DNA from 2 places in the Pseudaminobacter sp. Soil_N_29 genome. Region 1 is predicted to be linked to the other one. Evidence: predicted binding sites of a transcription regulator. Region 1 holds the regulator's gene; the other holds the start of a gene.
The links. The regulator PhoB, encoded in region 1, activates phosphate uptake and scavenging genes when phosphate is short. The targets are predictions, from matches to a motif close to TGTCATNNANCTGTCAT.
Positions count from the first base shown of each region.

Region 2: the regulator PhoB is predicted to act here: its motif matches at 12,604-12,620, upstream of AC3A4H_RS20430 (YdcH family protein).

Region 1 covers NZ_JBDGLC010000009.1:193,297-208,667, reverse strand. The annotation lists gene AC3A4H_RS20180 (phytanoyl-CoA dioxygenase family protein) at 1-434, opposite strand, end outside; gene AC3A4H_RS20175 (LysR family transcriptional regulator) at 526-1,449, shown strand; gene AC3A4H_RS20170 (hypothetical protein) at 1,455-1,715, opposite strand; gene AC3A4H_RS20165 (PAS domain-containing hybrid sensor histidine kinase/response regulator) at 1,913-5,182, shown strand; gene AC3A4H_RS20160 (PstS family phosphate ABC transporter substrate-binding protein) at 5,382-6,419, shown strand; gene pstC (phosphate ABC transporter permease subunit PstC) at 6,491-7,957, shown strand; gene pstA (phosphate ABC transporter permease PstA) at 7,954-9,273, shown strand; gene pstB (phosphate ABC transporter ATP-binding protein PstB) at 9,291-10,115, shown strand; gene phoU (phosphate signaling complex protein PhoU) at 10,163-10,876, shown strand; gene phoB (phosphate regulon transcriptional regulator PhoB) at 10,896-11,585, shown strand; gene AC3A4H_RS20130 (ROK family protein) at 11,603-12,838, opposite strand; gene xylF (D-xylose ABC transporter substrate-binding protein) at 13,029-14,072, shown strand; gene AC3A4H_RS20120 (sugar ABC transporter permease) at 14,331-15,371, shown strand, end outside.
Region 2 covers NZ_JBDGLC010000010.1:4,167-19,537, forward strand. The annotation lists gene AC3A4H_RS20370 (MFS transporter) at 1-1,050, shown strand, start outside; tRNA gene AC3A4H_RS20375 (tRNA-Glu) at 1,693-1,767, opposite strand; gene AC3A4H_RS20380 (VOC family protein) at 1,866-2,267, opposite strand; gene AC3A4H_RS20385 (fimbrial protein) at 2,264-2,653, opposite strand; gene AC3A4H_RS20390 (RluA family pseudouridine synthase) at 2,684-3,712, shown strand; gene rpoH (RNA polymerase sigma factor RpoH) at 3,889-4,800, shown strand; gene AC3A4H_RS20400 (GIY-YIG nuclease family protein) at 5,428-5,718, shown strand; gene AC3A4H_RS20405 (cell division protein ZapA) at 6,201-6,563, opposite strand; gene AC3A4H_RS20410 (DUF4164 domain-containing protein) at 6,570-6,842, opposite strand; gene tkt (transketolase) at 7,103-9,100, shown strand; gene gap (type I glyceraldehyde-3-phosphate dehydrogenase) at 9,127-10,137, shown strand; gene AC3A4H_RS20425 (potassium/proton antiporter) at 10,332-12,155, shown strand; gene AC3A4H_RS20430 (YdcH family protein) at 12,355-12,534, opposite strand; gene AC3A4H_RS20435 (YdcH family protein) at 12,767-12,970, shown strand; gene purE (5-(carboxyamino)imidazole ribonucleotide mutase) at 13,172-13,669, shown strand; gene AC3A4H_RS20445 (5-(carboxyamino)imidazole ribonucleotide synthase) at 13,666-14,754, shown strand; gene ykgO (type B 50S ribosomal protein L36) at 14,952-15,077, shown strand; gene AC3A4H_RS20455 (tetratricopeptide repeat protein) at 15,174-15,371, shown strand, end outside.

The DNA of each region.
Region 1 (15,371 bases):
CGCAGCGTGGCCTCCTTGACCGGGTCGATCGGGATCCAGAAGCTGACCGTCTGCTGGCCGTCGACGAAGTAGTAGGGAATGTCCTGGTGCCAAGGGGTGGCCTTCTGCGTGCCGGGCTCCTTGACCAGCACGTGGTCGTGGAAGAACTGCGCCGTCTGCGACTGCATGACGGCAGCGGCAATGGCCGCCGCGGGCGATTCGCGCACCACCTGCACGAATTCGGGGATACGCTCCCAGTTGCAGTAGTCGTCGAAGAAGCTGCCCTTGCCGCCGGCAATGTCGACTGCCGTGGCGCTCTTTTCGCGCAGGTTGCGCTCGATGCCGGCGGCAATTGTGTCGACCCAGCCCTTGAAGGCGCCGCGGATGCAGACGGCGCCGTCGCGCTGGTAGTCGGAAATGATCTCGGGGTTCAGGGCATAGGGGGCGGGCTTCATGGCTCTCTCCGCGTTGGGACCGGAGCGACTATCGCGCGCTTTCATATTTGGATAAAATAATATGTCTTCATAACAAATATAGGCATTTTTAATGAGTCATTCGCTGAGCCAGCTTCGCTATGCGGTGGCGGCGGCACGCCATGAAAGCATCAGCGCAGCCGCGCGCGAGCTCAACGTCTCGCAGCCGTCGATCTCGGTGGCAATCAGCCAGATCGAGGAGCGGACAGGACAAAAGCTGTTCGTGCGCCAGCGCGGCGCGGGTATCGCGCTGACGCCTTTCGGCCAGGCCTTCATCGCCAAGGCGAAGATCGTGCTGGACGACATGGACGACCTCGATGCATTGGCGCGCGGCCGGGCGACGGTGGGAGGCGAGCTGGTGCTGGGCTGTTTCCAGGACCTTGCGCCGCATTTCGCGCCGGCGCTGATCCGGCGCATGGCGGAACTGCATCCGGCGGTTCGCATCACGGTCAGCGAGGAGCGCTTCGAGACGCTGGAGAAGCGGCTGGGCGACGCCGCGGTGGACATTGCGCTGACCTATGATCTCGGCCTGCCGCCCAACGCCGCCCGCGTCCTGCTGAGCGAATTGGCGCCGCATGCGCTGCTGGCCGCCAGTCATCCGCTGGCGGGGCAGACCACGGTGAGCCTCGCCGACCTTGCCGGCGAGCCGCTGATCGTGACCGACCAGCCCTATAGCTGGCAACACATGCTGGACCTGTTCCGTGCCCATGGGCACTCGCCTTCGGTGGCGGCGAAGACGCGCTCCTTCGAACTGCAGCGCAGCCTGGTGGCAAACGGTTTCGGGGTGGCGGTTTCCTACACGCGGCCCGCTGGCGACCGCAGCTATGACGGGCTGGCTCTCGCCTGCAAGCCGCTGAGCGAGCCGGTGCCGCTGCAACGCATCATCCTGGCCTATGACGCGCGCCATCGCCTGTCGAAGGCGGCGGGCGCCTTCATCGAGGTGGCGAAGGAGTGGTTTTCGCAGCACGAGGTTTTTTCGCGCACGCGGGAGGGTTGAGGCGGCTACTCATCCTCGTCCTCTTCTTCTTCCTCGCTGTTCGGCGGCTGCCAGGAATGCGGCTCGATCTTCTTCTGGGTCATGGAATCGACGAAGGCCCACCAGCCGATATCGGTCGCATCGCAATCGCCGCCCAGCGACTTCAGCATCTCGGCCGAGCGGTACTGGGCGATGGATTCGTTCTCCTGGCCGTCGGCATCGGTCCAGAAGACGCGGACCTTGCTGCCGTTCTTCGGCGCGGTTGCGATGGGCCTGGTGTCGTGCATCGGCAAGTCTCCCCATTGCGCGGGCGGGCTGCCCGCCCCTGGAAAGCTAGGCCGACCGACGCGAACGGCAACGCCGGGCCGGCGCGAAAACCCCGACGTTAAGGTTAGTCAATCGTTAAGCGTTGCATGACACGATGCGGGCAAAAGGGCCGTCGCAGGGCGAGCCGGCCAAGATGTTGCGCGGTGGGGGACGCAATATGGACATGGCAATCGCCGAGGGGTCTGACGGACCCGGAACGTCATCCGATCTGAAGCGGGTGCTCGATGCCATGAAGATGGGTGTCGTGCTTCTCGACGCAGACCTGATCGTCCAGATCGTCAACGACGAGTTCTACAAGATCTGGAACCTGTCGCCGCAGGATGTCGGCGCCGGTTCGCCTTTCCAGGCGCTGCTGGAGATCAGCCGCTACGCCGGAGTCTACGAAGTCGCCGATGAGAACTGGGACGGCTATGTCGCCCACCGGCTCGCCGAAATCCGCGCCGGCGACGTGGCCCCGCGCGAATTCGTGCGCGCCGACGGCTGCACCATGATCTATTCGGTGACCGCGCTTTCGGGCGGTCGTCGGCTGGTTTCCTACTACGACATCAGCGAAATGAAGCGGCGCGAGCAGCAGCTTGGCCAGATGCTGGAAAAGACGCGGCTGGCCGAAGCGGTGATGGACGCCATCAAGGACCCGATCTTCGTCAAGGATTCCGATCTGCGCTACGTGTTCGTCAACGAGGCCTACGCCTCGCTGCACGGCCGTCGGCCTCGCGAGATGCTGGGCCGCACCTATCGCGAGTTCGTCGGCGGGCGCAGCGGACTTCGCTTCGAGGAGACCGAGCGGCACGTGCTGGCGACAGGCCAGCCCTTCGAGGTGGAGCAGAACTTCGAGCACGACAGCAGGCAGGGAACGCGCATCGTGCGCAAGACCCGCGTGACCCTGGAGGGCTGCAAGAACTACGTAGCCGGCTTCCTTTTCGACGTGACCGAGATCAAGACGCGCGAGGACGAGGCCGAGGAGGCGCGGCTGCGCCTTGCCAACGTGCTGGAATCGCTGCCGGCCGGCGTCATCATCTATGACCGCAACGACCGCTTCGTGCTGGCGAACGAGAAGCTGAAATCGTCGCTGCCGGCGATGGCCGAAGTGTGGGTTCCCGGGCGCACGCTGCGCGAGGCGATCGAGGTGGCGCATGATGTCGGCTATTTCCGCGAAAGCGGCGACGAGAGGCTGGACAGGCTCTACGACACCGACCGCGAGGCGTGGATCGACGGTTATCTGCAGCGCTACTATGCAAGGCAGCTGGTCTACGAGCGCGTCGACCCCAGCGGTCGCTGGGCGAAGGCCTTCGACATGCGCATGGAGGACGGCACCTATATCGGCGTGCGCGTCGACATCACCGAGCTGAAGACGCGCGAAAAGGCGCTGCGCGACAGCATGGCCCAGATCGAGCTCTACCGGCACGTTCTCGACGAGCTGCCGGTGTCGGCCTATGTCAAGAACGCCGATCTCGCCTTCGAATTCGTCAACAAGATGTGGTGCACTTTCGGCGGCATCTCCAAGGAAGAAGCCATCGGCCGCACCGACCGCGACTTCTTCGGCGCCGAGGGCGACGGTTTCGCCGAGCGCGATTTCGAGGTGCTGCGCACCGGCAGGCTAAGCGAGACCGAGGAGACGCTGACCCACCCCGACGGCAGCATGCGCCATCTCATCGCCAGGAAGAGCCGGCTGGTCTCCCGCGACGGGTCGGTGCATCTGATCGGCTCCAGCACCGACATTTCCGAGCTGAAGGAGCGCGAGAACGAACTGCAGGAGGCGCAGACCCGCGCCGTTCTGGCCGACCGCGCCAAGTCTGAATTCCTGGCCAATATGAGCCATGAGATCCGGACGCCGATGAACGGCGTGCTCGGCATGGCCGAGCTGTTGTCGAAGTCGGAGCTCGACGCCAAGCAGCGCACCTTCACCGACATCATCGTGAAGTCGGGCAATGCGCTGCTGACCATCATCAACGACATCCTCGATTTCTCCAAGATCGATGCCGGCCAGCTGGTGCTGGACCCGGCGCCGTTCAACTTGACCGAGGCGATCGAGGACGTGGCCACGCTGGTGTCGACGCGTGCCAAGGAAAAGGACCTCGAGCTGATCGTACGCGTGGCGCCCGGCCTGGGCGACATGTTCGTGGGCGATGTCGGCCGCATCCGCCAGATCATCACCAACCTGCTGGGCAATGCGGTGAAATTCACCGATGCCGGCCATGTGCTGATCGACGTGACCGGCGAGACGGCGGATGGCGCCACCCATCTGCACATCGCCGTGACCGACACCGGCATCGGCATTCCGGCCGACAAGTTGAAGCTCGTCTTCGAAAAGTTCAGCCAGGTCGACGCCTCTTCCACGCGGCGGCACGAGGGCACCGGCCTGGGACTGGCCATCACCTCGCGGCTGGTGGCGCTGATGGGCGGCGAGATCGGCGTGGAAAGCATCGAGGGCAAGGGCTCGACCTTCTGGTTCACGGTGGCGCTGCCAAACGCCGGCGCGCCCGAAAGGCGCAGCGCGACGCCGGTGGACGTGACCGGCGCGCGCATCCTGATCGTCGATGACAACGCGGTGAACCGCGCTATCCTGATAGAGCAGATGACGTCGTGGAGCTTCGACGCCTGCGCGGTCGAAAGCGGCGCGGAGGGGCTGAAGGTGCTGCACGCCGCCGCCGCCATGGGGGTGCAGGTGGACTGCATCGTGCTCGACTACCAGATGCCGGGCATGACCGGCGCCGACATGGCGCGCATCGTTCGCCAGACGCCGGAACTTGCCCGCACGCCCATCGTGATGCTGACCTCGGTCGACCAGTCGCTGGCCAACGCCAGCTACCGCGACCTTGCCATCGACGCGCAGCTGGTCAAGCCGTCGCGTTCCTCCACCTTGCTGGAGGCGCTGGTGACTTCCATCCAGCGCCGGCGCGCCGGCGGCGCGCCCGGCCTACCGGGGCCGGTTGCGGCGGGGCCGGTGGTCACCACCGAGCCGGCAAAGCTTTCCAACAGCCTGCGTCAGCGCAACCGCGGGGCGGGGGCCGCCGACCACCGCGTCGACATTCTGGTCGCCGAGGACAACGAAGTGAACCAGCTTGTCTTCACCCAGATACTCGACGAGACCGAGCTTGCCTTCGAGATCGTGGGCAATGGCCGCAAGGCGGTGGCCGCCTTCAAGGAAATGAACCCGCGCATGATCCTGATGGACGTTTCGATGCCGGAGATGAACGGGCTGGAGGCGACGGCGGCGATCCGCGAGTTGGAGGCGGCGTCCGGAAACCGGGTACCGATCATCGGCGTGACCGCCCACGCCCTGAAGGGCGACCGCGAGCGCTGCCTGGAAGCCGGCATGGACGACTATCTCGCCAAGCCGATCAGCCCCAAGGCGCTGCTGGCGAAGGTGGAGCGCTGGGGCGGCGATGATGCCGCCGAACGCTGCGCAGCCGGATCGGCGGGATGACGTTTCGCGCGCCGGCAACGCGCGGTTTTTCAGGAGACGCAAGCGGGTCGAAAAGCCGCCGGCTAAGGCGGCCAGGGGACGGCTTTTCAACTTAATCGGGCTGACACGAAACTGTCATGTGACTGTTACAAACTGTCGGTAAGGCCACTGGCGACGCGAAAAAAGCGTTGCAAGTCAATTCCGACAGGAGTCAGGGTTCATGACCAGATACTTCCTTACGGCTTCCGCCGCCGCGCTCGCGATTGCCGCGTCGGCCGGCACTGCCGCCGCCCGCGACCAGATCCAGATCGCCGGCTCGTCCACCGTTCTGCCCTACGCCAAGATCGTGGCCGAGAACTTTGGCGAGACCTTCACCAACTTCAAGACCCCCGTGGTCGAGTCGGGCGGTTCGGGCGCCGGCATCAAGGAATTCTGCAAGGGCGTGGGCGAGAACACCATCGACATCGCCAACTCCTCGCGCAAGATCAAGGAAGACGAAGTGAAGTCCTGCGTCGAGGCTGGCGTCAAGGAAATCCAGGAAGTCAAGATCGGCTATGACGGCATCGTGTTTGCCACCGACATCAACGGTCCGGACTGGGCGCTGACGCCTTCCGACGTTTACACGGCCCTGGCTGCCCAGATCGTCGTTGACGGCAAGCTGGTGGACAACCCGAACACCAAGTGGAACCAGGTCAACCCGAACCTGCCCGACTGGGATATCGCCGCCTACATTCCGGGCGAGAAGCACGGCACCCGCGAAGTGTTCGAGGAGAAGCTGCTGTCGATCGGCTGCAAGGCCACCGGCGCGCTTGAGGCCATCAAGGCCGCCGGCCAGGACGACAAGGCTGCCGGCAAGACCTGCGTGGCCGTGCGCAAGGACGGAAAGGCTGTCGACATCGATGGCGACTACACCGAGACGCTGGCCCGCATCGCCTCCAACAAGACCGGCGTGGGCGTGTTCGGCCTGTCCTTCTACGAGAACAACGCCGACAAGCTGAAGGTCGCCACCGTGGACGGCGTGACGCCGTCGACCGAGACCATCGCCAAGGGCGAGTATCCGGTGTCGCGTCCGCTGTACTTCTATGTCAAGAAGGCGCATCTCGGCGTCGTGCCCGGCCTGAAGGAATATGTCGACTTCTTCCTCGACGACCAGATGGTCGGCCCGGACAGCCCGCTGGCCGAGTATGGCCTGGTCGCCGCCCCTGAAGCCGAGCGCAAGGAACAGCGCGAGGCTTTCGATGCCGGCAAGACCATGTAAATAGAACACCGATGCCCCGGGGCGCGCCAGACTACCGCGCCCCGGGGCAGCCTGTCCGCCCGGAGTAGCCCATGTCGTTGATGTTCGTCTTTGCGCTCGTGCTGGTCGTCGGCGCCGCCGCCTTCCTTGTCGGGCGCCAGCGCGCCATTGCGCAGGACGACGGCACGGCCAAGCCGCACTCCCGCGCACACTACCACGGCTGGTGGGCAGCCCTGCTTGCCACGCTTCCGGCGCTGCTTCTGATCGTCGTCTGGGGCGTCGGCTCCAACCTCTACGTCGAAGCCCGGATCAAGTGGCATCTGCCCGAGCAGACGGCCGAGAGCACCATTGCCAGCCGCACGCTTGCCGCCGGCCTGACCAAGAGCCTGGCCAACGGCCTGCGCCGGCTCGACGCGCCGATGGCGACCAATCCCCCGGCCAGCTTTGCCGAATTGCAGCCGCTGCTGGCCGCGCGTGGCGTGGCGCTGGCGCCCGACACGCAAGACTACATGATCCCGATTGCGGTGGACGCCAACCGCACCCAGGACATGCTGCGCATGGTCGGCGCGGTGGCGATCCTTGCGCTATCGGTGGCCGGTGCGGCCTTCGGCCTCTCGCAGATCCGCCTGCGCGCGCGGGCGCGCAACAATGTCGAGACGGTGGTGCTGTGGGGCCTGCTGGCCGCTTCCACCATCGCGATCCTGACCACCATCGGCATCGTTCTGTCGATGCTGTTCCAGACCATCCACTTCTTCGAGCGCGTGCCGCTTTCCAATTTCTTCTTCGGCACCGTGTGGGACCCGCGCTTCGCGGCCGCGGGCTCGGGAGGGGCGGAAGGCCAGTTCGGCCTGATCCCGCTCCTGGCCGGCACGCTCTACATCGCGTTCGTGGCCATGCTGGTGGCCGTGCCGGTCGGGCTGATGTCGGCCGTCTACATGGCCGAATACGCCTCGCCCAGGCTGCGCGCCACGGTCAAGCCGGCGCTGGAGCTGCTGGCGGGCATCCCGACCATCGTCTACGGTATCTTCGCGCTGGTGACGCTCGGGCCCTTCCTGCGCGACCTGAGTGCGGCACTTGCTGGCGGCACCAGTTTCATCCAGGCCCAGAGCATCCTGACCGCCGGCCTGGTGATGGGCGTGATGCTCATCCCGGTCGTTTCCTCGCTCTCCGACGACATCATCACCGCGGTTCCCCGCGCCCTGCGCGACGGCTCGCTGGGGCTCGGCGCGACGCGCTCGGAAACCATCAAGCGGGTTATTTTGCCGGCCGCACTTCCGGGCATCGTGGGTGCCATCCTGCTCACTGCCTCGCGCGCCATCGGCGAGACCATGATCGTGGTGCTGGCCGCCGGCGTGGCCGCCAACCTGACGCTCAACCCGTTCGAGGCGATGACCACCATCACCGTGAAGATCGTCAACCAGCTCACCGGCGACCTTGAGTTCAACTCGCCGCAGACGCTGGTGGCCTTTGTGCTCGGCATCACGCTGTTTGCCCTGACGCTGGTGATGAACATCTTCGCGCTCTACATCGTGCGCAAGTACCGGGAACAGTACGAATGACCGACATTCCCTTGAACGGCATTACCAGCGGCACCGTTGCGCGCCCGCGCCGCGACATCGGCCTGAAGCGCCGCTACGCCGCCGAGCGTCGTTTCCGCATCTATGGGATGCTGGCGATTTCCATCGGCCTGGTGTTCCTGGCGGTGATGCTGACCTCCGTGGTCTCCAAGGGCTACACCGCCTTCTGGCAGACGACGGTGACGCTGCCGATCACCTTCAACGAGAAGGTCATCGACCCCGAAGGCAAGCGCGCGACCGACCCGAACGTGCTCATCACGGCCAACTATCCCAAGCTGGCCGAAAGCGCGCTTGTGGCGAAGCTGGGCATCGACCCGCACGACAAGGCTGCCATTCGCAAGCTCAAGGGTTTCCTTTCGGACGGCGTGCGGGCGCAGTTGCGCGCGGTGGTTATGGACGACCCGTCGGTCATCGGCACGACGCGCAATGTCGACATCCTCGTTGCCGCCAACATCGATTCCGCCTTCAAGGGCCAGATCGACCTTTCGGTGGACGAAAGCCGGCGCAAGGTTTCCGACCAGCAGGTGGCATGGATGAATCAGCTTGCCGCCGACGGTTCGCTGGCCGAGCATTTCAACAAGGGCCTGTTCACCTTCGGCGCCTCCAGCCGGCCGGAAACCTCGGGCATGGGCGTGGCGATCATCGGCTCGTTCTACATGATGGTGATCGTGCTGTTGCTGGCGCTGCCCATCGGCGTGGCGGCCTCGATCTATCTCGAGGAATTCGCCAAGAAGAGCCGCCTGACCGACCTGATCGAGGTCAACATCAACAACCTGGCCGCGGTGCCGTCGATCGTCTTCGGCCTGCTCGGCCTGTCGGTGTTCATCAACTTCCTCGGCCTGCCGCGTTCGGCCGCCCTGGTCGGCGGCCTGGTGCTGACGCTGATGACGCTGCCAACCATCATCATCGCGACCCGTGCCGCCCTCGCCGCCGTGCCGCCCTCGATCCGCTCGGCCGCCCTTGGCCTCGGCGCCTCCAAGATGCAGATGGTGTTCCAGCACATATTGCCGCTGGCAACCCCGGGCATCCTCACCGGCACCATCATCGGCCTGGCGCGCGCGCTGGGCGAGACGGCGCCGCTGCTGCTGATCGGTATGGTCGCCTTCGTGGCCGACTATCCGGCGACGCCGCTGGAACCGGCGACCGCATTGCCGGTGCAGATCTACATGTGGGCCAACGAGGCCGAGCGCGCCTTCGTGGAGCGCATGTCGGGCGCCATCATCATCCTGCTCGTGTTCCTGATGGCCATGAACATCACGGCCATCGTGCTGCGACGGCGTTTCGAGCGGCGCTGGTAGGCGAAGGATGCTTTAGTATGAACATCATGACGGAAGTGGCACTCGAGAACGCGGTGAACGACAAGATGAACGGTACGCCCAAGGAAATCATCAAGATGCGCGGCCGCAAGGTGTGCGTGTTCTATGGCGACAAGCAGGCGTTGTTCGACGTCGACCTCGACGTGCGCGAAAACCAGGTGACGGCGCTGATCGGGCCTTCGGGCTGCGGCAAGTCGACCTTCCTGCGCTGCCTCAATCGCATGAACGATACCATCGACAGCGCCCGCGTGACCGGCCAGATCACGCTGGACGAACAGGACATCTACGACAAGAGCATCGACGTGGTGGAGCTGCGCGCCCGCGTGGGCATGGTGTTCCAGAAGCCGAACCCGTTTCCGAAGTCGATTTACGAGAACGTTGCCTATGGCCCGCGCATCCACGGCCTCGCCCGCAAGAAGGCCGACCTGGATGCCATCGTCGAGACCAGCCTGAAGAAGGCCGGCCTGTTCAACGAGGTGAAGGACCGTCTCAACGAGCCGGGCACCGGGCTTTCCGGCGGCCAGCAGCAGCGCCTGTGCATCGCCCGCGCCATTGCCGTTTCGCCCGAGGTGATCCTGATGGACGAGCCGTGCTCGGCGCTCGATCCGATCGCCACCGCGCGCGTGGAGGAACTGATCGACGAGCTGCGCCAGAACTACACCATCGTCATCGTCACCCACTCCATGCAGCAGGCGGCGCGCGTATCGCAGCGCACGGCCATGTTCCATCTGGGCCAGCTGGTCGAGGAGGGCGACACCGACAAGATGTTCACCAACCCCGACGACAAGCGCACGCAGGACTACATTACCGGCCGGTTTGGCTGACCCGCGGTTGATCCGCACGCCGGACAAAGGATTGCATAGACATGATCATGGGCAAACACACCGTCACGTCCTTTGACGAGGAACTGGGGCACATCGACCGGCTGCTGCGGGACATGGGCGATCTGGCCGGCGCCATGGTCTGTGGCGCCATCCGGGCGCTGGTCAATTCCGACAATGCGCTTGCCCAGCGGGTGATTTCCGACGACGCGGTGATGGACGCGCGCCAGCGCGAGCTGGACGACCGCGCCATCACGCTGATCGCCAAGCGGCAGCCCATGGCGCAGGACCTGCGCGCCGTGGTGGGCGCGATCCGCATGGCCGGCGACCTGGAGCGCATCGGCGACCTTGCCAAGAACATCGCCAAGCGCGTCGGCGCCGTGGGCGAGAGCGCCACGCCCCGCAGCCTCGCCCATTCCATCGAGACGATGTCGGACATGGTACTGGAGCAGATCAACGGCGTGGTCGACAGATATGTGACGCGCCAGCCCGAAGGCCTGAAGGCGCTGCGCGCGGCGGACGAGAACATCGACGTGAAGTACACCTCAGTGTTCCGCGAGCTGCTGACCTACATGATGGAGGATCCGCGCAACATCACCGCCTGCACGCATCTTCTGTTCTGCGCCAAGAACCTGGAACGCATCGGCGACCATGTCACCAACATCGCCGAGAACGCCTACTATGTGATGACCGGCCAGCAGCTGCCGCCCAACCGGCCGAAGTTCGACGAGACCTCGCTTTCGGCGCCGGAATCGACGACCTGAGCGGGAGACCGGAAAAGTGATGATCGCCCCAAAAATCATGGTGGTGGAGGACGAGGAGCCGCTGGGCGTCCTGCTCCGCTACAATCTGGAATCGGAAGGCTACCAGGTCGAGGTCGTGCCGCGCGGCGACGAGGCGGAAATCCGCTTGCAGGAGAACGTGCCCGACCTTCTGGTGCTGGACTGGATGCTTCCGGCGGTCTCCGGCATCGAACTGTGCCGCCGCCTGAGGATGCGCCCCGAGACCGAGCGCCTGCCCATCATCATGCTGACGGCGCGCGGCGAGGAGAGCGACCGCGTGCGGGGCCTTTCCACCGGCGCCGACGACTATCTGGTCAAGCCGTTCTCGACGCCGGAGTTCATGGCGCGGGTGAAGGCGCTGCTGCGCCGTGCCAAGCCCGAGGTTCTGTCCAGCGTGCTGAAGGTGGGCGACATCATGCTCGACCGCGAGGCGCACCGCGTCTATCGCGGCAAGAGCGAGATCAAGCTCGGGCCCACGGAATTCCGCCTGCTGGAATTCATGATGCGCCACCCCGGCCGCGTCTTCTCGCGCGGGCAGCTGCTCGACAATGTCTGGGGCGAGACGATCTATATCGACGAGCGCACGGTGGACGTGCATGTGGGCCGGCTGCGCAAGGCGATCAATCCCGGCAACCTGCCGGACGTGATCCGCACCATCCGAGGCTCGGGCTACGCCATCCGGGAGGATTGAGCCCGGCTGGCCGCGGCTCAGGCCGCCCCCGCGGCGCTTATCAGGGCAGGGCCGGGCGCGAAGATCTCCCGGTCGACGAAGGTGAGGGCGTTCATTGTGCAGCCTTCGCGGATCAGCGGCCGTTCGTTCGGCAAGGTGTCGAAGGAGATCGCCTTGTTGTGCTGGCCGCCCGCGGTCTTGTCGATAGCTGAGCGCAGCGCCGGCTCGATGAGGTCGAAGGCGGTCGCGCCGATGCCGACCAGCGCGACGGGCGCGGGGTCGATCAGCGCAAACAGGCTGCCGAGGCCGAAGCCGATGGCTTCGCCGGCGATGCGGAAGGCTTCGCGCTCCGGTCCATCGGCTGCCCGCGCCCTGTCGGCCATGGCGCGTATCTCCTCGTCCGAAATGTCGGCCAGCGGCGCCTGGTCCTCGCTTTCCCCGCGCGCATTGCGCCAGATGGCGTAGTTGCCGGCATAGGCTTCCACGCAGCCGCGACGGCCGCAGCGGCACAGCGCGCCATCGGGCCGGTGGATCATGTGGCCGAACTCGCAGCCCGACGATTGCGTGCCGGTGAAGAGTTCCCCCTTCAACACCATTCCCATGCCGATGCCGTGCGAGAGCAGGATGGCGATGAAGTCGTTGCGGTAGCGCTCTGGCTTTCGCCAGCGCAGCGCCACCGCGATCATGTTGCAGTCGTTCTCCACGGTGGCGGGGATGCCGGTGGCGGCTTCGAGCCGGTCGGCGAATTCGAGATCCGCGTGCGGGGTGATGGGCGACCACAGCATCATGCGCGATCCGGCATCGGTGATGCCCTGCACGGCCATGCCGATGCGCAGCACGCGATGGCCGGCGGCCCGGCGGGCCTCGACCTGCCGGCGCACCATGGCGACGCAGTCGCCGAGCAGCGCTTCGCGCCCGGTGGCCAGCGTCTCCAGCCGGCGCTCTTCCGATGCGACCACCTGCCCGGCGTAATCGACCACGGCGACCGACAGGAAATTGAGCGACAGCACCACGGTGATGACTTCGGCGGCTTCCGGGGCGAGGCCGAGCGCTACCTGCGGGCGGCCGCGCTTCGAGCTTGCGGCTTCAGCCGCCTTTTCGGCGAGGATGCCTTCGGCGATGAGGTCGGCGGAAATGGCCGAGATGGTGGAATGGCTGAGGCCCGTGGTCCCCGCGATCTCGGTGCGGGACGGCTGGCCCGCGCGCCGCACGGCCGCGATGACCATGGCGCGGTTGCGCTTGCGCAGATCGTCGTGACGGATCGCCACCGGCATTTCGGCATTTCCTCCCGGAGCCTTGTTGCGCTGCGCAGATTCCAGTTCGCGTGCGCCGCGTCAACCTTCGGCGGGATGTTGACAGAACTTCAGGGTTACGACACTATTTTTTCGAGGTTCGAAATAATAGCCTCGACAAGGGCCCCAGGCCATCGTCATCGCGCCCTGGAGGGGGCGCAGGGAGGAAATCATGAAGATGTTTGCAACCGCCTTGCTGGCGGGTGTCGCGCTGTCGGTGTCGCTGGCAGGCGTGGCGCAGGCGAAGGACAAGATCATCGGCGTTTCCTGGTCGAACTTCCAGGAGGAGCGCTGGAAGACCGACGAAGCGGCGATCAAGGCCGCCCTCGAAGCTTCGGGCGACAAATACATTTCCGCCGACGCCCAGTCCTCGGCGGCCAAGCAGCTGACCGACGTGGAAAGCCTGATCTCGCAGGGCGCCAACGCGTTGATCATCCTGGCGCAGGACGCCAGCGCCATCGGGCCGGCGGTCGAGAAGGCCGTGGCCGAGGGCATTCCGGTGGTGGGCTACGACCGCCTGATCGAGAACAAGGATGCCTTCTACCTGACCTTCGACAACAAGGAAGTCGGCCGCCTGCAGGCCAAGGCCGTCTATGCCGTGAAGCCCGAAGGCAACTACGTCTTCATCAAGGGCAACGGCGCCGACCCGAACGCCGACTTCCTCTTCGCCGGCCAGATGGAAGTGCTGAAGGAGGCCATCGACGCCGGCAAGATCAAGAATGTCGGCGAGGCCTATACCGACGGCTGGCTGCCGGCCAACGCCCAGAAGAACATGGAGCAGTTTCTGACCGCCAACGACAACAAGGTTGACGCGGTGGTGGCCTCCAACGATGGCACCGCCGGTGGCGCGGTGGCGGCGCTCGAGGCACAGGGCCTGGCCGGCTCGGTGCCGGTTTCGGGCCAGGACGGCGACCATGCCGCGCTCAACCGCATCGCGCTCGGCACGCAGACCGTGTCGGTGTGGAAGGATTCGCGTGAGCTGGGCAAGGCCGCGGCCGAGATCGCGGCGCAGCTCGCCGACGGCAAGAAGATGGATGAGATCCCGAACGCGACCAAGTGGTCGGATGGCCCCAACAAGGTCGAGATGACCTCGGTCTTCCTCAAGCCGATGCCGATCACCAAGGACAACCTCAACGTCGTCATCGACGCCGGCTGGGTTTCCAAGGACGTGGTCTGCCAGGGCGTGAAGGCGGGGTCGGTCGCAGCCTGCGACTAGGCCGGACGCTTGCCACAAGGCTCGTTCGGTTCCGCACGGGGCGGGCAAGACGCGGCCGCCTGCCGCTGTCCGGCTCGTTGGACGCCGCGGTTTGAGGAGAAACCGCGGCGTTTCATTCGCCGCCGCATGCCCGGTCAGGCGCGCGGCATTCAGTTCGTACAAAGTGCCTCTCCGGAAAATCGATTCCGTGTTTCCAAGGGCGTGCGCTAGGATGATGTCCTGAGACCGGCGCAAGACCGGACCGGGCGGGAGGGTGTCATGACCGAAGTGACAACGCAGGAACCCGCGGCGCAGGACACCGCCGGGCACGGGCTTGCGGACCGGGCGCGAGCCTCGGAGGCCGGGGCCATCGGGCGTTTCCTGCAGGCGACGGAACTCGACACGCGCATGCTGGGCATGGTCGGCGCGCTGCTGCTGATCTGGATCGGCTTCCACATACTGTCGAACGGCCTGTTCCTGACCCCGCGCAACCTTTGGAACCTTTCGGTGCAGTCCTCGTCGGTCGCTGTCATGGCGACGGGCATGGTGCTGGTCATAGTCACGCGAAACATCGACCTCTCGGTCGGCTCGATCCTGGGCGTATGCGGCATGATCATGGGGGTGACCCAGGCGATCGTCCTGCCGCGCTTCGCCGGCTATTCGCTCGGCGATCCGTCGATCTGGATCATCGCGCTGGCGGCCGGCCTGACTGTCGGCCTCGCCATCGGGGCGCTGCACGGCTTCATCATCGCCTATCTGGGGGTGCCCGCCTTCATCGTCACGCTGGGCGGGCTGCTGGTATGGCGCGGCGCGGCCTGGTGGGTGACCAGCGGCCAGACGGTGGCGCCGATGGACGCCACCTTCCGCCTGATGGGCGGCGGGCCGGAAGGCGCGATTGGCGCGACCTGGAGTTGGGTCGTCGGCCTCGTCGCCTGCGCGGCGGTGATCCTGATGCTGGTCTCGGGCCGCAACCAGCGCAAGCGCTTCCGCTTTCCGCTGCGCCCGGTCTGGGCCGAAATGTTTCTGGGCGTTGTCGCCTGCCTCGTCATCCTGCTGGCCGTCTGGGTGGCCAATTCCTACCCGTGGCCGAGCGGCACGGTGAGGAAATATGCCGAGGCCAACAACATCGCCATTCCCGATGGCGGGCTGTTCATCGCCCATGGCATCGCCATTCCGGTGCTGATCGCGATCGCGGCCGGCATCATCATGACCTTCATCGCCACCCGCACCCGCTTCGGCCGCTATGTCTTCGCCATCGGCGGCAACCCGGAGGCGGCGGAACTGGCCGGCATCAACACCCGCTGGGTGACGATGAAGATC
Region 2 (15,371 bases), on a different contig from region 1:
GAACGCCAGCGTGCGATCTCGCTGTGGTCGATGGGGTCGTGGGGTGGCTCGGGCTTTGCGGCGCTGTTTGGCGGGCTGATGGCCGAGAACATCGGCTGGCGCTGGATCTTCATCATTGCCGCCGTCGTGTCGCTGATCGGCATGCTGATGGCGCGCGGCACCCCGGAAAGCAAGGCGCCCCCGAAAGAGGGCTATAAATTCGACCTTCCGGGCGTGCTGACATTCATGGTCACCATGGTTGCGCTGCAGATTTTCGCGACACAGGGCGCAGAGTGGGGCTGGACCAGCCCTGCCTCGCTGGGGTTACTGGCCGCAGCGGTGATCTTTGGCTTTTCCTTCTACAGGATCGAAAGCGGCAATCCCAACGCCTTTGTGCAGTTTCGCCTGTTCGGGAACCTGACCTATACCGGAGCCACGATCTCAAACCTGCTGCTGAACGCGACGGCGGGGATCATCATGGTTGCAATGCTGCTTCTGCAACAGGGCGGGGCGATGACCGCGCAACAGGCCGGTCTGCTGACCATCGGCTACGCCGTAACCATCATGGCGTTCATCCGCGTCGGTGAAAAGCTGCTGCAACGCCTTGGCCCGCGCAAGCCGATGCTGTGGGGCAGCTATATCGTCGGCCTGTCGATCATCCTTTTGATGCCGACCAACCTGATGCTGGGCGCCTACACCGTGCTGGCCGTGATCTCTTTCTCGCTGTTCGGGCTTGGCCTGGCCTTCTATGCCACGCCCTCAACCGATGCGGCGCTTTCGAACCTGCCCGAGGACCAGGCGGGTGCCGGTGCCGGCATCTACAAGATGGCGTCGTCGCTGGGAGCGTCCTTCGGCGTCGCTATCTCTGCCACGATCTATACCGCCATTGCCGGCAATCCCGCGGGCGTACGCTGGATCGAGGGCGTGATCACCTTCGTCGGCAATCAGGAAAACCTGGCCTCGCGCGAGGCGGCATTCTTTGCGCTGCTGGCCAATCTGGTGATGGTGGCCGCGGCCGTTCTGTCCATCGTGATCACCGTGCCCAAGGGTAGATCCGTCCTACGCGACTGACCCGGACCCCATGCAGCCGTCGCGATGATCCCGTCGAGACGACGGGCCGCTCGCGGCTCCGGCAGTAAAGCACCGTGCTGTCGGGATTTTGCATCGGCATTTTGTCTGTCAGCTCAGGCACATAGCGCCTTAGTTTGGTGACATTTGTCGTCTCCGAGGACAGTGGCGCCCGCGCCATTTCCAAAGTCCGTAAGCCGCGCCCTCAATCGCTGATTTTGAGGGCCAGAGGAGGTCAATGATGTTTTCTCTCAGGTTCTGTTCATCCTGTGCAGGGCCACGTCCTCGAGCCGCAATTCGGTGCCCATGGTGCCGGCGCGACTACGATGTTGCGCGAAGCATGCCGGAGCATCTCTTCGAATCGCTACGCGGAGAGAAAAGGTCGACATCGATCGAGTGTGGCAACGTCGAATAGGCGCCTATGACACACACCATCCCCGGCTCGGTAAAGGGCCGGGGATTGCGGCTCCCATCCGTATTGGGCCGGCCAGCAATAAGCCGAAGGGCGTGTTTGGGGACCTTTTGAACACCTCCCCATAGCCAAGATGACAGCCCGCTCGCAAGGGGGCGCACGAGCAGAACAACCCAGTCCGACAGCTTATTTGACGACTTTTCCGCGGGACAGGCACGAATGTTTGAAAGGTCTGGCACGCCCAAGGGGAATCGAACCCCTGTTTGCGCCGTGAGAGGGCGCCGTCCTGACCGCTAGACGATGGGCGCGTGAGACTTGCGCCATATAGGCGAGCCTTTTGGAAAACGCAACCGGGATTGTTGCTTCCCGCCACGATGTTTTTCGCTGTGGCCGAAAAGCCTCGCTATCAGCGCCGCGGCTCGATCAGATCCCACAGATTTCCGTAAAGGTCTGCGAATACCGCAACCGAGCCATAGGCCTCGTGGCGCGGCGCCTCGCGGAACTCCACGCCGGCCGCCAGCATCGCCGCGTGGTCGCGCGCGAAATCGTCGGTTTCCAGGAACAGGAACACGCGGCCGCCGGTCTGGTCGCCGATTCGCGCCAGCTCGGCCTCGCCCTTGGCCTGGGCGAGCAGCAGGCGCGCGCCGTTGCCCCCGGCGGGCCCTATCGTCACCCAGCGCTTGCCGCCGCCGAGATCGACATTCTCCAGGAGCTCGAAGCCGAGCTTTTCGACATACCAGGCGACCGCCTCGTCGTAGTCGCGCACCACCAGCGCGACCGTTGCCACCTTGCGGGCGGTCGAGCTCACTGGGCCTTCACCGCAAAGCGGCCGATGATCCTGCGCTCGCCGATGTCGAAGAGGAAGATTTCGCGGCTACCGTCGGCAAGCTCGACATCGATGGAGATGCGGTTGCCCGACAGCGACTGCGAGACGATTTTCGCGCCCGCCGGCAGCGCGATATCGCCGGACAGGAAGGCGCCTTCGGCCGGCGACGGCACGCCGATGCTGGTCGAAACGGGGACGTCGGGCTTGTGGCTGCGTTTGTAGACAATCGCGGCCACTACAGCCATAAGGGCGATCAGCAGCACCCCGAGATTGATGGCCATGAAGCGTATGAGCTTACGGCGGACGCTTTCGACCGCGGGGTCGAGCGGCTTTTCGTCGTCGTCATCATTCAGGTGCGGCGATGCCATTTCCATACGGTTCCGGATTGTTGAAGCACAATGAACGACCCTGATAGCGAAGCCGACGGCCTAATGAAAGAGTTTCGCGCCGGCGCCGATGCCGCGGGCGTGCGGCTCGACCAGTGGCTGGCGGCTGAATTGGGGCCGGATTTCTCCCGCAACCGCGTCCAGGCGCTGATCCGCCAGGGTGCGGTAGCCGTCAACAGCGGCGCCGTAACCGAGACCAAGCGCAAGCTGGCCGAAGGGGATCTCGTCACGGTGGCGATGCCCGAGCCGGAACCCGCCGAGCCGCTTGGAGAAAACATCCCGCTCGACATACTCTATGAAGACGACCAGCTCATCGTCATCAACAAGCCCGCGGGCCTGGTCGTCCACCCCGGCGCTGGCAACTGGACGGGCACCCTGGTCAACGCGCTGATCCATCATTGCGGCGACAGCCTGTCGGGCATCGGCGGCGTGAAGCGGCCGGGCATCGTCCATCGGCTCGACAAGGACACGTCCGGCGTCATGGTCGTGGCCAAGACCGACCGCGCCCACAAGGCGCTTTCGGAGGCTTTCGCCGATCACGGCCGCGAAGGCGATCTCGAGCGTGCCTATGTCGCGCTGGTGTGGAACATCCCGCCCCGCATGACCGGAACGATCGACGCGCCTCTCGGCCGCGCCGCCGACCGCGTCCGACGTGCGGTGGTGCCCGAAACCCGCGACGACGCCCGCCATGCGATAACGCACTTCACGGTGCTCGAGCGTTACGGCCAGGGGCAGAAGCAGGCCGCCGAAGCGGCCCTGATGGAGTGCCGGCTGGAAACCGGCCGCACTCACCAGATCCGCGTCCATCTCGCCCATATCGGCCACCCCGTGATCGGCGATCCGGACTACGGCACGGCATTCCGCACCAAGTCCAACCGCCTGCCCGAGCCGCTCAGGGCAAAGGTGCAGGCCCTGCCCCGCCAGGCGCTGCACGCGCGGCTACTGGCATTCCGCCATCCCGATACCCATATGACAATGCGGTTCGAGGCACCTTTGCCCGCCGACATGGCGGAGATTGTCGAGGATTTTCGCAGGGTGTGAAAACTTGACCCCGTTTGTTCACTTTGGCGTGACAATCTGTTTCACGTTGAACAAATGGGTGCTTTTCTCGATTTGTTCCTATATAAAGGTATTTGACGCCGGAGAGCATGAGGCGCCGGCGCCGCATGCCTGCCTGATTGAGGGGGCAAATCCTGAGAAGAGGGAGGGCGCAGTTCATGGCCCAGACACTACCAAGCATTGTTTCCGGGGAAGGCGGCCTCAGCCGCTACCTAGAAGAGATCCGCCGTTTTCCGATGCTTCAGCCGCAGGAAGAGTACATGCTCGCCAAGCGGTACCAGGAGCACGATGACACCAACGCTGCCCACAAGCTGGTGACCAGCCATCTGCGGCTCGTGGCCAAGATCGCCATGGGCTACCGCGGCTATGGCCTGCCGATCGGCGAAGTCATCTCCGAGGGCAATGTCGGCCTGATGCAGGCAGTGAAGAAATTCGAGCCGGAGCGCGGCTTCCGCCTTGCCACCTACGCGATGTGGTGGATCAAGGCGTCGATCCAGGAATACATCCTGCGCTCGTGGAGCCTGGTCAAGATGGGCACCACCGCCAATCAGAAACGCCTGTTCTTCAACCTGCGCAAGGTGAAGGGCAAGATCCAGGCGCTCGACGACGGCGACTTGAGGCCGGAACAGATCGCCGAGATCGCGACGCGCCTGAACGTCAGCGAGGAAGAGGTGGTCTCGATGAACCGCCGCCTGTCCGGCGACGCCTCGCTCAATGCGCCCATCCGCGCTACCGAGGGCGAATCCGGCGAGTGGCAGGACTGGCTGGTCGACGACCGCGAGAGCCAGGAGGAGATGCTGGTCGAGCAGGACGAGTTGGAAAACCGTCGCCGCATGCTAGCCGGCGCCATGTCGGTGCTGAACGAGCGCGAGCGGCGCATCTTCGAGGCGCGTCGGCTCTCGGAGGATCCGATGACGCTGGAAGAACTGTCGACCGAGTTCGACATCAGCCGCGAGCGCGTTCGCCAGATCGAGGTCCGCGCTTTCGAGAAGGTGCAGGACGCCGTCAAGGCGGCCGCCAAGCGCCAGGCCCAGGCCCTGCGCACCATCGAGGCGCAGCCCGCCGCGTGATTTTTGGCCAGGCGGCGCCGGCCCGGAACCCAAACAGAGCAATCGCGTCGGCTTCGCCGGCGCGATTTTCATGTTTGCCTAGCGGGCTTTAATTGCGAGTGCACTTTTCTCTCCGTCGCCCTCGGGCCCGAAGCCCCGTAGGGGCGCAGGGTTCCGGGGACCCATGCCTCGCCGCTGGTGCAGCCAGAGCCGGTCCCAGGAGCGCAACCTCTATTGGCATGACATTGCACGGCATCTGCTGTGAAGCGTTGCGGGCCCGAATTGGACGGTGGTGGCGACGGCTCTGTCGAGGCATGGGTCCCCGGAACCTCCGCACTTCGCCGCGCTCATGCTCCGGCCCGAGGACGACGGATGGGTGGTCGTTTCCAGCCAATCCGAGGCGTTGCTGCCGTTGAGAAGTCGCCAGGGAGACTTAGGGCGGGAGACCAAAGCTCAAGCGTCGAGGATTTGCGCCGGCGACTTATCTACCCCTCGTCCTCGGGCCCGAAGCCCGCAGGGGCGTAGGGTTCCGGGGACCCATGCCTCGCCCTTCATGTAGCCAGAGCGGGGGCAGAAGCAGGTGCCGCCCCGTGCAAGCGGAAGCGCCCCTGCCCTTGCCTCGGCCAACGAGGTAGCTAAACTCCCCAAATGAGCCGGCGGGGATATGTCTACATTCTTGCGTCGCAGAAGAATGGCACGCTTTACATCGGCGTGACGTCGGATTTAGCCGGCCGCCTCCAGCAGCATCGAACCGGTACCGGCTCGAAATTTGCCGCGCGCTACGGCGTCATGCGGCTGGTCTGGTTCGACGAATATGAGCTGGTCACCGACGCCATCGCACGGGAGAAAATCCTGAAGAAGTGGCCGCGCCAGTGGAAGATCAATCTGATCGAGGAGCATAATCCACACTGGCATGACATTGCATGGCACTTGGTTTGAGGGATCGCGAGTTGCAGTTTCTGGACCGTGGTGTTGACGGCCATGTTGAGGCATGGGTCCCCGGAACCTTCGCACTTCGCTGCGCTCGTACTCCGGCCCGAGGACGACGGAGACAAAAATCGCCTGCGTAAATCTTCGAGGCCGGCGTTGGTATCTCCCCTTATATCTCACCCTGAAAGCCCCTATGGCCGCAAAGCTGCAGATTGGCCGGCAACGACACTACCTCCGTCGTCCTCGGGCCGGAGCACGAGCGATAGCGAAGTGCGGAGGTTCCGGGGACCCATGCCTCGTCCTTCATGCAGCCAGAGCGGGGGCAGAAATAGATGCCGGCCTGACTCGCTCAAGCCGGCACGCGCCAGCTTGCCTTGGATGACGAGGCATCTACCGCCTACGGCCACTGTCCGACGGACTTGGCTTCCCTGAAATTTCTGCACTTTTTGCGCGTCGCGCGGGCTCCGGCTCATAGGCGCCTGTGACCGCCCCTACCCCTTCCGCGCCAGCCTTTCGGCAAGGTCTTCCATGCGCTGGGCGAGCGTGCTCAGTGCGCCGGTAAGGGCTGCGTCGTTCTTGTCGGCCTTCATCAGTGCTTCGTCGCGGGTCTTGCGCAGGGTGCTGATTTCGCTTTCCATGCCCTGCACGCGCTTGCGCAGTTCGGACAGCTCGTCCATCACCATGATGCCGGCCATCACCGTCAGGCGCTGGTCACCGATCTCGCCGAAAGAGTCCTTCAGGTGCGAGACATAGAGGTCGAAACTCTGCGCGAGCTCGATCAGGTGTTCTTCCTGGCCCTCGTCGCAGGCCATCCGGTAGGCCTTGCCGTCGATCGTGACAGTCACTTGCGCCATGACACCCTACCTGTCCAGCACTGCGCGGATGGTCTCCATTGCGGTCACCAGCCGGCGCGACACCTCCTTGTTGGCCTCCTCCAGGCGCTCGGCGCGGGCCTCGGAGTTGTCGAGTTCCTGGGCTAGGCGGCTCCGGTCGGCGTTCATGCGCTGAACCTCGGCCTCGGCTTCCAAATAGTCCTGTTCATGTTCAAGGCGCGCGGCGACGCTCTGCTCCAGGGCATCCATTGCCCTGCCGAGCCGGCTTATTACCTCTTTGAGCGTGCTTTCCCCGGTCATGGCTCCGTCAAAACTCCCGCCCATCACCGAATCGTTCGCGTTCAGAACGACTTACACTCAAAACATTATGCTCCGTGCAAACGCGTCGTCAACAAAGCGATTCGGGCTTTCCCCTGCTATCGTGCCGCATCTCGTCGCAAGGGCCGCAAGTTCCCCGCGAAAAGCCGGTGCTTTGGTTGACTCATCCGGCGTGCCTGCTATGTGTCCACTGCTTTTTTACAGGGGCGAAGCCCCCAAAAATCAAGGCTTGGCGAGCAATCATGACCTCACGAGAAAAACACGACCGGATGGCCAACGCGATCCGCTTTCTGTCCATGGATGCCGTCGAGAAGGCGAATTCCGGCCATCCCGGCCTGCCCATGGGCGCGGCCGACATCGCCACCGTGCTCTACACGCGCTTCATGAAGCACGACCCGCAGAACCCGCACTGGCCCGACCGCGACCGTTTCGTGCTGTCGGCCGGCCATGGTTCGATGCTGCTTTATTCGCTGCTTTATCTGACCGGCTACGAGGACATCACCCTCGACCAGATCAAGAATTTCCGCCAGCTCGGCTACCGTACCGCCGGCCACCCGGAATACGGCCATGCCGCCGGCATCGAGACGACCACCGGCCCGCTCGGCCAGGGTATCGCCAACGCGGTCGGCATGGCGCTCGCCGAACGCATCCTGAACGCCAAGTTCGGCGACGAGCTGGTCGACCACTACACCTATGTCCTTTCGGGCGACGGCTGCCTGATGGAGGGCATCAGCCAGGAAGCCATCGCGCTTGCCGGCCACCTGAAGCTCAACAAGCTGATCGTGATGTGGGACGACAACAACATCACCATCGACGGCGACCTGTCGCTGACCGACTCCACCGACCAGCTTGCGCGCGTCGCCGCGTCCGGCTGGAACACGGCGCGGGTCGACGGCCACGATCCGGAAGCCATCGCCGGCGCGATCGAAGCGGCCCGCCGTTCCGACCGGCCGACGCTGATTGCCTGCAAGACCACCATCGGCTTCGGCGCACCCACCAAGTCCGGCACCAGCAAGGTCCACGGCTCGCCGCTTGGCGCCGAGGAAATCGCCGGCGCCCGCAAGGCCCTCGGCTGGGACTATCCGCCCTTCGAGGTGCCTTCCGACATTCTCGACGCCTGGCGCGTCTCGGGCCTCAACGCCTGCAAGAAGCGCAACGAATGGGAGGCGCGCCTTGCTGCCGCCGACGCCGAGATCCGCGCCGAGTTCGAGCGCCGCATGCGCGGTGAACTGCCGGGCGGCTTCGATGCCGTGATCGCCGAGTACAAGCAGAAGCTGGCTGCCGACAAGCCGAAGGTCGCCACCCGCAAGTCTTCGGAAATGGCGCTGGAAGTCATCAACGCCGTGGTGCCCGAGACGATCGGCGGCTCGGCCGACCTGACCGGCTCCAACAACACCAAGACCAGCCAGACCAAGCCGATCGCCCCCGGCGACTACAGCGGACGCTATGTCTACTATGGCATCCGCGAGCACGGCATGGCCGCTGCAATGAACGGCATGACCCTGCATGGCGGCGTCATCCCCTATGGCGGCACCTTCCTGACCTTCTCGGACTATGCCCGCCCGGCCATGCGCCTGGCCTCGCTGATGGGCATCCGCTCCATCTTCGTCATGACGCATGATTCCATCGGCCTCGGCGAGGACGGCCCGACCCACCAGCCGGTCGAGCATCTGGCCGCGCTGCGCGCCATCCCCAACCACAACGTGTTCCGCCCGGCCGACGCCACGGAAGCCACGGAGTGCTGGCAGCTGGCGCTGGAGACGACCAAGACCCCGTCGACGCTGGCGCTGACCCGTCAGAACCTGCCTGCGGTGCGCACCGAGTATGTCGAGGAAAACCTCTGCGCCTACGGTGCCTACGAGCTGGCCACGGCCGAGGGCGAGGCGGAGGTGACCATCTTCGCCAGCGGCTCCGAGGTCGAGATCGCGCTTGCCGCGCGTGACCAGCTGCAGGCACGCGGCCACCCGGCCCGCGTCGTCTCGGTGCCCTGCTTCGAGCTGTTCGAGCAGCAGAGCGACAGCTACAAGGCCGCCCTCATCGGGGACGCGCCGGTCAAGATCGCCATTGAGGCGGCGATCCGTATGGGCTGGGACCGCTTCATCGGCGTCGACGGCATCTTCATCGGCATGCATGGCTTCGGCGCCAGCGCGCCCATCGAGCAGCTCTACCAGCACTTCGGCATCACCGCCGAGGCTGCGGTTCAAGCCGCCGAAGCGCGCCTGTCCAAGAAGTCGAACTGAATTTTCGCTCCCAGGGAGAACCACATATGACCGTCAGAGTAGCCATCAACGGGTTCGGCCGCATCGGCCGCAACATCCTGCGCGCCATCTACGAATCCGGCCGCAAGGACATCGAGGTCGTCGCCATCAACGACCTCGGCCCGGTCGAGACCAACGCGCACCTGCTGCGCTACGATTCCGTTCATGGCCGCTTCCCGCACGAGGTGAGGGTCGACGGCGACACCATCAGCATCGGCAGCGGCGCCATCAAGGTCACCGCGATCAAGGATCCGTCGCAGCTGCCGCATGCGGAGCTGGGTGTCGACATCGCGCTCGAATGCACCGGCATCTTCACCTCGAAGGAGAAGGCTTCCGCCCATCTCACGGCCGGCGCCAAGCGCGTCATCGTCTCGGCCCCGGCCGACGGTGCCGACCTCACCGTCGTCTACGGCGTCAACCACGACAAGATCAGCAAGGATCACGTCGTCATCTCCAACGCGTCGTGCACCACGAACTGCCTGGCGCCGGTGGCCATGGTGCTCAACAATGCCTTCGGCATCGAGAAGGGCTTCATGACCACGGTGCACGCCTATACCGGCGACCAGCCGACGCTGGACACCATGCACAAGGACCTCTACCGCGCCCGCGCCGCGGCCATGTCGATGATCCCGACCTCGACCGGTGCTGCCAAGGCCGTCGGCCTCGTGCTGCCCGAGCTCAAGGGCAAGCTCGACGGCGTGTCGATCCGCGTGCCGACCCCGAACGTCTCGGTGATCGATTTCAAGTTCGTGTCGAAGAAGCCGGTCACGGTGGAGGAGGTCAACGCCGCGCTGGTGGCGGCGGCCGATGGCCCGCTCAAGGGCATTCTGGCCTACACCAACGAGCCGCTGGTCTCGATCGACCTCAACCACAACGCGGCCTCGTCCACCTTCGCGCTCGACCAGACCAAGGTCATCGACGGCAACCTGGTGCGCGTCATGTCCTGGTACGACAACGAGTGGGGCTTCTCCAACCGCATGGCCGACACCGCCGTCGCCTTCGGCAAGGTCATCGCCTGACGCGACCAGCGGCAGCAGCCAATATCCTGTGAAACGCCCGGCTTCGGCCGGGCGTTTTGTTTTCCGGACAGGAAAAATTCTCTCTCCCTGAAAAAAATGCATGCGCCATAGTGACTTTGCTTGCGCATCGCCTTGTCTTCGCCTCACTGTAGGAAAATTCAAAAAACAGCGAAGCTAGGGGAAATGCGCCGTCAATGGATCAGGCAATCTATCTCGCGACGCTGGTCGGTACGGCACTGGTGCTCGCTGCGGCATTCTCCAGCCTGATCGCCTTTCGCTTCGGCGCGCCGCTGCTGCTTCTGTTCCTGGGCATCGGGCTTCTGGCCGGCGCAAACGGTCTGGGCCTGCAGTTCGACAACGCCAATGTCGCCTATTTCGTCGGATCGCTGGCGCTGGCGGTCATTCTGTTCGACTCAGGATTCGGCACGCCTGTCAGCGTGCTGAGGCAAGCCGGCATGCCGGCCCTGACGCTGGCCACTGTCGGCGTGGCTCTGACCTCGATCATCTTCGGCGCGATGAGCCGCTACCTGACTGGGTTCAGCTGGATGGAATCCTTCCTGCTCGGCGCCACCGTCGCCTCCACCGACGCGGCGGCGGTGTTCTTCCTGCTGCGCGCGGGCAACATCAACCTGCGCGAACGTGTGCGCTCGACGCTCGAAATCGAATCCGGCACCAACGACCCGATCGCCATCTTCCTGACCCTGACGCTGGTCGAGCTCATCGCCATCGGCGTAAATCCAGAGGCTCAGGTACTTTTCACCGATCTGGTGCTGGGCTTCTTCGTCACCATGGGCCTTGGTGCCGCCGTCGGCATGCTGGGCGGCTTCGCCATCGTGCGCCTGGTTGAAAGGCTCAATCTCGACCGCGGCCTGATGCCGATCTTCGTGCTGACCCTGTCGCTGCTGGTGTTTGCCGCCGCCGGCGCCATCGGCGGCTCGGGCTTCCTGGCGGTCTATCTGGCGGGCATGGTTGCGGGCAATTCCGACATGCGGGCCCAGGCCGCCGTCAAGCGCTTCCAGAGCGGCATGTCGTGGCTGGCCCAGATCATCATGTTCCTGGTGCTGGGCCTGTTCGCCACGCCTTCGCAGTTTCCCGCCATTCTTCTCGGGGCGATCGCGCTCGGCCTGTTCCTGATCCTCGTCGCGCGCCCCATCGCGGTATGGCTGTGCCTGAAGCCATTTGCGCTGCCCCCGGCCGAGGTCGCCTTCATCTCCTGGGTCGGCCTGCGCGGGGCGGTCTCCATCCTGCTCGCGATAACCCCGCTGCTGGCCGGACTGGAGCATGGCCGCGCCATCTTCAACACCGCCTTCATCATCGTGCTGGTCTCGCTGGTCGTGCAGGGCTGGACGGTCGGTCCCCTCGCCCGCCGGCTCGGCCTGATCGTGCCGCACCGTGCAGGGCCAATCGAGAAGGTGGAGCTGGAACTGCCGGGCTCGGCCCACCACGAACTGCTGAGCTACCGTGTCGTACCGGGCAGCCCGGTTCTGCGCGGCGAGCGCCTGCCGCGCTGGGCCCGCCCCTCGCTGGTGGTGCGCGACGGCGTTTCGATGAAATTCCCCGACTTCGGCCGCCTGGTTGCCGGCGACCGGGTCTACATCTTCGTCTCCGACCGCTACCCGGCATTGCTCGACCGGCTGTTCACCAGCCGCGTCGACGTGGATCCGGAGGATGCCGAATTCTTCGGCGCCTTCGCGCTAGACCCGGACCGGCCGGCTTCCGAGCTCGAGGCCGCCTATGGAACCGGCCTGTCGGAAGACGAAATGAAGATGACCATCGGCGAGTTGCTGCTGGCGCGCTTCGGCGGGCATGTCGAATACACCGACCGCCTCACCCTCGGCCCCATAGAGCTCATCGTGCGGGACATCGACGAAAACGGCCGGATCACCGGCGTCGGCCTGTCATTCGAACCTACCCAGCCGCAGCACCTGGTGCCGGAAAAACTGCGCGAGTACGCTCGCTGGCTCCTTGGACGCCCAAGCGCCCGCCCCGCAGGAACCAAGGCCCAAGGCGAGGCGTAGCCGCGGCGACCGGCCCACGCGCCTCCAAGTTGCTGCGGCGCAGACCTGCAGCGCTCACCCAAGTTCCAGAGGTTTGCGGGTTGTTTTTTCGGGGTTTAATTCGGTCGCGGCGTGGAGAAATTGCTTCCCTTGGCCCGGCGGCAGGGTGCTGCCGCCGGAGTGTAGAACGCGCCCGCTAGCGCGTCGGATGAAAAAGCCTTCAGTGCGTCGTCGTTGTCGCCTTCAGTTTTTCAATCTCGTCCTTGATTGCCAGCTTGCGTCGCTTGAGAGACGCGATTTCAAGATCGTCAACCGACGGGTGGCTCATCGCCGTGTCGATTTCGCGATCGAGATCGCCGTGCTTCCGCTGCAACTCTTCAAGATGGGTGGCAAGAGACATGATTGGTACTCCCGTTCTGGTTTCCTCGATCATACCGCCACAGGGCGCTCCCACCGCCGGCATTGCTCTGTGACGGTATGATGACAGTGTGCCACCAGATCGCCTGCATGTCGAATGCGGCGTGGTAGCATTTCCTGAAAGCTTGAAATGTGGTATGAAGGCTGCATTGGTGGGTGGCTGCGTCCAGCCTGCCCGTCAGCGCTTTAGCGCCATATTTTGCAGACGGTAGGACATGTCAGACCAGGAACAGACCGAAATCCGTCTTGAATTTGCAAAGCTGAAGCAGGAGCACGCCGATTTCGACGCGGCGATCAACGCGATGATTGCGACTGCGTGCGATCCGCTGCAGATACAGCGCATGAAGAAGAAGAAGCTGCAGCTGAAGGACAAGATGTCCAAGCTGGAAGACAGGATCATTCCGGATATCATCGCCTGAGGGCACGGTGCTCTCCGGCGGGCGAGCTTCCGGGCCAATACCACGCCGCCAATCGCCCGAGGGGTCCAACAGGCACATGGCCTGAGCTGACCGCGGCAATTTCGTTTCCGGCCGTGAAGCGCTTGCGGGAGCGGCGGCATTTCGTTAATGCCCCGGTACGCTGACTTCCAGCAGGCCAGTTCGACAACCGGAGGCCAGACATTGGACAAGGGACGCGCCGACGTCGCTATCATCATGGGCAGCCAGTCCGACTGGGCAACCATGCGCCACGCCGCCGAGACGCTTGCAGCGCTAGGCATTTCCCATGACAGCCGCATCGTGTCTGCGCATCGCACGCCGGAGCGCCTCTACGACTTTGCCCGCGGCGCGAAAGCTGAAGGCTTCAAGGTGGTGATCGCAGGCGCGGGCGGGGCCGCCCATCTGCCCGGAATGACGGCGGCGCTGACCCCGCTGCCAGTGTTCGGCGTGCCGGTGGAATCCAAGGCGCTGTCAGGCCAGGACTCGCTGCTGTCGATCGTGCAGATGCCGGCCGGCATTCCGGTCGGCACGCTGGCCATCGGCAAGTCGGGCGCGGTCAATGCCGCCCTGCTCGCCGCCGCGGTGCTGGCGCTGGGCGACGAGGCGCTGGCCGCGCGGCTGGATGCCTGGCGCGCCGAACAGACCGCCAAGGTCTCGGACCGGCCGGTGGAGGAATCATGACCGCCCCGCTCCCCGCAGGCTCGACGATCGGCATCATCGGCGGTGGCCAGCTTGGCCGCATGCTGGCGATGGCCGCCGCCCGGCTGGGCTACCGCACCATCGTTCTGGAGCCGCAGGCGGACTGCCCGGCGGCCCAGGTCGCGAACCACCAGATCGTCGGGGCCTATGACGACGCGGTCGCCTTGCGCGAGCTTGCCCGCCGCTGCGACGTGGTGACCTACGAGTTCGAAAACGTGCCCGTGAACGCGGCGCAGGTGCTGGCCGAAACGGTGGCGGTGCTGCCGCCGCCGCGCGCGCTCGACGTGTCGCAGGACCGGCTGACCGAAAAGACCTTCCTCAACGGCATCGGCCTGCGCACGGCGGATTTTCGCGCCGTGGAAGCTGACGAAGACCTTGGCGCCGCCCTGCGCGACTTCAAGGGCCTTGGCATCCTCAAGACCCGGCGCATGGGCTATGACGGCAAGGGGCAGCGCGTGTTCTGCAATGCCAGCCCCGACGAAGCCAGCGGCGTCTTCAAGGCCATGGGCGGCGTGCCGCTGATTCTCGAGTCCTTCGTGAATTTCGAACGGGAGGTCTCGGTCATCGCCGCGCGCGGAAGCGACGGAGCCCTCTGCGCCTACGATCCGGCCGAGAATGTCCATCGCGACGGGATCCTGCACACTTCTACCGTGCCCGCCGGGGTCGGCCTTGGCGTAGCTGCCGCAGCCAAGCAGGCCGCCTTCGCCATTCTCCAGGCGCTGGATTATGTCGGGGTCATCGGCGTCGAATTCTTCGTGCTGGCCGACGGGTCGCTGCTCGTCAACGAGATCGCGCCGCGCGTGCACAATTCCGGACATTGGACGGAGGCCGCCTGCACGATCTCGCAATTCGAGCAGCACGTGCGCGCCGTTGCCGGCCTGCCTTTGGGCCTCGCCGCCCGGCATTCGGACTGCGTGATGGAAAACCTGATCGGCGATGAGGTGCAAAGGGCTGCGCAACTGGCTCACGAGCCGAACCTGATGCTGCATCTCTACGGCAAGGCCGAAGCGCGGCCGGGCCGCAAGATGGGGCATTTCACCCGCCTGGGCCCGCTGACGGAAGCCTGATCGCACCGCCAACGCGGCCGGTTGGGCAGCGGCGTTTTGCCAATTTCGGCAACCATATGCGATGCCGGATGATTCATCGCGGGGCGCGGTTGACAGGATGGCGGAACCTCGTCTATGAGCTTTTCACAAATTCGGACGCGCTCTCGGGCGCGTCTTTCAATTCGGCCGGTCAACGGCCCAGTTCGACGGATCAGACCATGAAGATCAAGAATTCGCTCAAGGCCCTCAAGGCCCGCCATCGCGACTGCCAGCTGGTTCGCCGCAAGGGCCGCGTCTACCTCATCAACAAGACCGCCCCGCGCTACAAGGCGCGCCAGGGCTAAGCCCGGGCCGGAAGGCTTCGCGCTTTCCGAGACGGCTTGCCCGTTTCACGCGAAATTCAATTTGACGTTCCCATGCCGAAGGTTAAATCCTTGGGCATGCGGAGCGTTTTTGCATTCTGTATCGGCTTGGCGTTGATCGGCGCGTCTGGCGCTGCTCAGGCGCAGTCGGCCGCACCTCACCGCGACACCCCTCCCCTGGCCAAGGCCGAAACCAGGCTCGACACGCTGTTTGGCGCCCTGAAGCGCGAGCGCAACGAAAAGGCGGCCGAGCGCATCGCCGCCCGCATCCAGGAA